2 regions of the Faecalimonas hominis genome follow, and region 1 is predicted to be linked to the other one. Evidence: predicted binding sites of a transcription regulator. Region 1 holds the regulator's gene; the other holds the start of a gene.
What was found. The regulator HrcA, encoded in region 1, represses chaperone genes, less so after heat shock. The targets are predictions, from matches to a motif close to TGTTAGCACTCNNNNNNNNNGAGTGCTAACA.
Positions count from the first base shown of each region.

Region 2: the regulator HrcA is predicted to act here: its motif matches at 1,587-1,617, upstream of htpG (molecular chaperone HtpG).

Region 1 is NZ_BAAHSH010000049.1:84,790-88,228, forward strand. It holds gene ACYQ35_RS09485 (alpha-hydroxy-acid oxidizing protein) at 234-1,253, shown strand; gene hrcA (heat-inducible transcriptional repressor HrcA) at 1,408-2,451, shown strand; gene grpE (nucleotide exchange factor GrpE) at 2,479-3,087, shown strand; gene dnaK (molecular chaperone DnaK) at 3,226-3,439, shown strand, end outside.
Region 2 is NZ_BAAHSH010000004.1:41,756-45,194, reverse strand. It holds gene htpG (molecular chaperone HtpG) at 1-1,515, opposite strand, end outside; gene ACYQ35_RS00770 (FtsX-like permease family protein) at 1,657-3,439, opposite strand, start outside.

The DNA of each region.
Region 1 (3,439 bases):
TCTTTAGTCGAAATAATGATAAAAATTACTATATCATAGTTTTTTTAAGTTGTTTGTTAAATATATTATACAAAAATTTTGATAAAAATTCAATATAAGTATAAAAGATAAATAAAAATGATGAATTGACAAACAAAACTGACAATTCAATGATAGCCATCTTTTGACGCCACCACTAAAATCAGATATAATATATTTCATAAAGTAATCGAAACTACAAAGGAGAGAGAAACATGACATATAATGAATTGTTAGAACAGGCAAGACAGGAAGTCGGACCGTACTGCAAAGCCTGTCCGGTATGCAGCGGAAAAGCGTGTAAAAATCAGATACCCGGACCGGGAGCAAAGGGAACAGGAGATACTGCCATACGCAATTATGAAAAATGGCAGGAAATTCGTCTGCAGATGGATACGATTGGGAAAAATCAAAAAGCAGATACAACTTTCAATATTTTTGGAAAAACTTTTCGTTATCCGTTATTTGCAGGCCCGGTAGGTGCTGTCAATTTACACTACGGGAAAAAATATAATGATGAATCTTACAATAATATTTTAGTTTCAGCCTGTGCGGAAGCGGGGATTGCAGCGATGACAGGGGACGGCGTAAACGAAAATGTTATGCAGGTTGCGACAGAAGCGATTAAAAAAGCCAATGGAATCGGAATTCCGACAATAAAGCCGTGGGATATGGAGAAAATTAAAGAAAAAATGAAATTGGTAGATGCGTCAGGTGCATTTGCGGTGGCTATGGACATAGATGCGTCAGGATTACCGTTTTTACAGGCGGAAAATTCAGGGGCAGGGAAAAAATCGGTGGAAGAATTACATCGCATTGCGAAAAGTACATATGCTCCGTTTATCGTAAAAGGAGTTATGACAGTTCGCGGAGCGTTGAAGGCGGAGTCTGCGGGAGCAGATGCGATTGTTGTTTCTAATCATGGCGGAAGAGTGCTTGATCAATGTCCTGCAACAGCGGAAGTGCTTGAAGAAATTGCAAACGCAGTAAAAGGAAAGATGAAAATTTTCGTGGACGGGGGTATCCGTTCGGGAGCAGACGTATTTAAGGCACTTGCTTTGGGAGCGGACGGCGTCATTATTTGCAGACCATTTGTAACTGCGTTATATGGCGGCGGAGAAGAAGGTGTAAAATTATATATTGAAAAGGTAGGACAGGAACTTGCGGACGCAATGGAAATGTGCGGTGCAAATTCATTGAAAGAGATTACAAAAGAAATGATTTGGCGTCCTTAGGAAGAGAAAGGCATGGGAAAAAACTCATGTCTTTAATTTTATAAAAAATATATAAACACTATTGACAAACGAAAAACATAGTGCTATCTTAATACTCGCAAGGTGTTAGCACTCGAAAGTTATGAGTGCTAATAAAAAGAAAAGGAGGTAAGAGATGAAGTCAAATCAGGAACTAGATGCGAGAAAGATGAAAATTCTTCAGACAATCATTAAGACGTATTTAGAAACAGGCGAACCGGTTGGCTCAAGAACAATTTCAAAATATACAGACTTGAATTTAAGTTCTGCGACAATACGAAATGAAATGGCTGATTTGGAAGATTTAGGCTACATTATTCAACCTCATACATCGGCAGGAAGAATTCCTTCGGATAAAGGATACAGACTTTATGTCGACATGCTGATGGAAGAGAAAGAGCAGGAAGTCACCGATATGAAAGAGCAGATGCTCGAAAAGGCAGATAAGATGGATCAGTTGTTAAAGCAGGTGGCGAGGGTGCTGGCAAACAGTACCAATTATGCGACAATGATTTCTGCTCCGACTTATAATAGGAATAAACTAAAATTCATTCAACTGTCGCAGGTAGATGAGAATCAGATTATTGCCGTTATCGTAATGGAAGGAAATATCATTAAGAACAAGATTGTGACCGTATCAGAGTGTTTGGGAAATGAAACATTATTGAAATTAAATATGTTGCTGAATACAAACCTGAACGGAATGTCTATTGAAGAAATTAATCTTGGAATGATTGCAAGACTGAAAGAACAGGCGGGTATCCATAGCGAAGTTATCAGCGAAGTGTTAGATGCGGTTGCTGAGGCGATACAGTTAGACAATGATTTGGAAATCTACACAAGCGGGGCAACCAATATTTTCAAATATCCTGAATTGAGCGATAACCAGAGTGCACAGGAGATTATCAGTGCATTTGAGGAGAAACAACAGTTGGTAAGTCTTGTGACAGAGACACTTTCCAGTGAAGATAACAAAGGAATTCAGGTGTATATAGGAAACGAAACTCCGGTACAGACAATGAAAGATTGCAGTGTTGTAACGGCAACTTATGAATTGGGAGAGGGAATGCAGGGAACGATAGGAATTATCGGCCCGAAACGAATGGATTATGAAAATGTAATGAGGACGCTGAAGACACTTATGGTAGAGTTAGATGCGATATTTCATAAAGAACATTAGAAAGGTGGAACACCGGTGGATAAGAAGATGAGTAATGAAGAAATGGTAAAAGAAGCGGTGGAAGAGGCAAAGAAAAATGCTCAGTTGGAAAATGAAGAGACTGAAGAAGCCGTTGAGGAGGCAGAAGTAGAAGAAACTGAAGCCGAAGAGACAGAAGATAAAAAAGACAAAAAGTTATTCAAACGCAAGCCGAAGAAAGATAAGAAAGACGAGCAGATTGAAGACTTAACAGATAAATTAACAAGACAGATGGCAGAGTTTGATAATTATCGTAAACGTACAGAGAAAGAAAAAACAGCAATGTACGAAATTGGAGCAAAAGAGGTAGTTGAAAAAATCTTACCGGTTGTGGATAACTTTGAAAGAGGTTTGGCAGCAGTTCCGGAAGATAAGAAAGATGATTCTTTTGTAGCCGGAATGGAGATGATTTACAAACAAATAATGACTTCATTGGAAGAAATCGGAGTAAAACCGATTGAAGCAGTAGGAAAAGAGTTCAATCCGGATTTTCATAATGCGGTCATGCATATTGAAGACGAAGAACTCGGAGAGAACATTGTGGCGGAAGAATTCCAGAAAGGTTACACTTACAGAGAAAGCGTAGTACGTCACAGTATGGTAAAAGTAGCGAATTAAACCTGAGCACTTAGTGAGGTGTTTTCGAACTTAGTGCGAAGGTTGTCCGAGGAACTTGGCGAGGTGTTTCACGAGCCTGGTGAGTTGGACTTCCTTAATAGAAATTATAGGTATTTTAGAATTTAGGAGGAATTAATCATGGGAAAAATTATTGGTATTGACTTAGGAACAACAAACAGTTGTGTAGCAGTTATGGAAGGTGGACAGCCAACAGTAATCGCAAATACAGAAGGGGCAAGAACAACACCATCAGTTGTAGCATTTACAAAAACAGGAGAACGTTTAGTTGGTGAACCTGCAAAACGTCAGGCTGTAACAAACGCAGATAAAACAATTTCATCTATTAAAAGAG
Region 2 (3,439 bases), on a different contig from region 1:
TGTGAGAAGCACCGCGTCCATTCCTTCTTTTTTGAACATGTTAATGTACTGGCTCTGCTGCTGCTCATCAGTCACATAATAAATTGTTGTTTTTTCCTTTTCTTCAGACTTCTCCTCAGCATTTTCTTGTTTTTCCGTTTCCGGAACAAGGTCTTTCAACGTCATATATTTATGTTCTAAGTTCTTAAACAGAATGTAGTCGCTCATTTTGTCGCAGAATTTTTCGTCTTTTAAGCAGCCAAATTTGATAAACGGACTGATGTCGTCCCAATATTTCTCATAGGATTCCCTGTCTGTCTTGCACATTCCCGATAACTTATCAGCCACTTTTTTAGAAATATAGTCTGCGATTTTATTGACAAATCCGTCATTCTGCAATGCACTTCTTGATACATTTAACGGTAAGTCAGGACAATCGATTACACCTTTTAATAACATAAGGAATTCAGGAATAACTTCCTTAATATTATCCGCAATAAATACCTGATTGTTGTACAGTTTGATTGTACCCTCTATAGATTCATATTCTGTATTGATTTTCGGGAAATATAAAATTCCTTTTAGATTAAATGGATAATCCATGTTTAAATGAATCCAAAACAATGGTTCTTTGTAATCCATAAAGACTTTTCTGTAGAAATCAATATATTCTTCTTTTGTACACTCATTTGGGTGTTTACTCCAAAGTGGTGTTGTATCACTTAAAGATACGGAACGTTTGTTGATTTTCACCTTGTCAACAGCAGGAGAAACTTCTACCATCTCTTTTTCGCCGTTTTCATTCTCTTTTTCTTCCATCTTCGCTTCTTCATGGATATGTTCAACAACTACATCGTCTTCGCGAAGTTCGGATTCTAAAATCGTTTCATATTCCTGTTCCGCATTTTCTTTAGATAAGAAAATTTCAACCGGCATAAAGGAACAATATTTTTCAATTACTTCTCTTACACGGTATTCATTAGAAAATGCTACACTATCTTCATTTAAGAAAAGAGTGATTTCTGTTCCTACTGTGTCCTTTGTTCCCTCTTCCATATCATATTCTGTTCCGCCATCACAAGTCCAGTGTACAGATGTTGCACCTTCTTTGTAAGAAAGTGTGTCAATATGTACTTCGTCCGCAACCATAAATGCAGAATAAAATCCTAAACCGAAGTGACCTATCATATCATCTTCTGTTGTTTTGTCTTTATATTTTTCAAGAAATTCTGTTGCTCCTGAAAAAGCAATCTGTGTAATATACTCTTCCACTTCATCTGCTGTCATACCAATACCGGTATCAATGAATTTCAATGTCTTCTCTTCCGGATTCACAACAACCTCTATTTTCGCTTTATAGTCTTCCGGAATAGAGTATTCTCCCATCATATCCAGTTTTTTCAATTTTGTGATTGCATCACAACCGTTTGAAATTAACTCACGAACAAAAATATCGTGGTCAGAATACATCCATTTTTTAATAATCGGGAAAATATTTTCACTGTTGATAGAAAGATTTCCGTGTTTTGCTCCCATTTATAACAACTCCTTTTTCTTTTATTGCCTAACAGATATATTAATACCCTTATTTTTAAATGTCAATAGAAAATTAGCACTCATTCTAAATGAGTGCTAATAAAATTATAAAGAGTATAAAGTTTTTCTAAATTGTACTTTCTATTCCACACTTTTTAATGATTCCACCATATTAATTTTCTTCAATTTGTAATACATTACCCAGTTTACAAAAATTGAAAATCCGAATGTGAATAAAAGTGCAATCACATAACTTACGAAGTCTATATTTCTTCCAAACATTACATCATCAATTTCTACGGTCACAATAACAAACCGATGCAGTAAATATCCCATACCACACCCCGCAATCGAGCCAATCAGAGTCAGCAGAATATTTTCTCTGTAAACATAAGCCGCCACTTCTCCGTCATAGAAACCAAGCACTTTAATCGTTGCAAGTTCTCTCTTTCGCTCTGTAATGTTAATATTATTCAAATTATACAGAACAACAAACGCAAGCATTCCCGCCGCCACAATGAGAACAACAATAACACTGTTTAAAGTTTTTAACATATCGTCAATTCGCGTCTGGAGGTTGTCTGTATACTGCATATTCATTACCGCTTTTGTCTCCAGCATATCCTCACCTATCTGTAATGTTGTTTTCTCAGCTGCATTTTTTAACTTGTAAAGTTCACTGTTAAATGAAGGACTTTCTCCATACATTTTTTCATACATACCTTTTGTCAGATAAATGTAATGCCCCATATAATTTTCACATATCGCCGTAACAGTAACTTCTTTTTTCCTGCCGTCCTCATCTTTGATATAGACTTTATCACCTTTTTTTACATCTAATGTCTTTGCCATTTTTTCAGTTAAAACCGCGCCTGTTTCCGTAAGTTTATATTCTTCATCTGTCTTTCTGTCTTTCAAGGTCACAAATTTATCAAATTCCTTTGTATCTGACGGAACATACATATATACGTCCTTTTCCGTACTTCCTTTTCCCACTTTGATATTTTTCATGTAAATCTGTAAGGAATCCTTTATTTCACTTTGCGTTTCCTTATAAGTTTCCAACGCCTTTTTCTCTTCATCTGAGGCATCTTCATTTAACAGTGACTGTAGATTGTACTTCTGTATCTCCCCATATTGAATGACACTGATACTGAAAATGGAATCCTTCAGTCCGTACCCAACCAAGATAAGCGCCATACAGCCGCCAATTCCAAATATGGTCATGAAAAATCTTTTCTTGTAGCGAATGAGATTACGGATAGTAGATTTCCATATAAAACTAAGTCGTTTCCAGATAAACGGAATTTTTTCTAAAAATACTCTTTTTCCCTGCTTTGGTGACGGCGGTCTCATAAGCACTGCCGGGTGCTCCGCCATTTCTTTATAACAGGCAAGTATCGTCGCAAACATTGTACAGGCAACCGCTGCCACCGTTGCCATAACGGCATATTTCACATTATACGGAATAACGATATTCGGCATATGTACATACATAATCTGATATGCAAAAACAATCACATACGGATATAGTTTTTCTCCGATCAGAACACCTGCGATACTTCCTCCCACTGTGGCAATTAACGCATAGTTAATGTATTTTCCCGCAATCGAAAGACGGCTGTACCCCAGCGCTTTCATCGTTCCTATCTGTGTTCGCTGCTCTTCAACCATACGGGTCATCGTTGTCAGACTGATTAAAGTTGCCACAAGGAAAAAGATAAGCGGAAATACTTTACCAATCGCCTTAATTCTCTCCGCATTGTCTCCATAACCGCTGTATTCCGGAAATACTTCCCTGTTATTTACATACCATTTTGGCTTTCCAATCGTTCCGATTTCTTTTTTCGCGTCTGCGATTTTCTTTTCGCCATCGGAAATCTTTGCGTCCGCCTCTTTTTTTGCCGCGAGATATTCTTCCTTT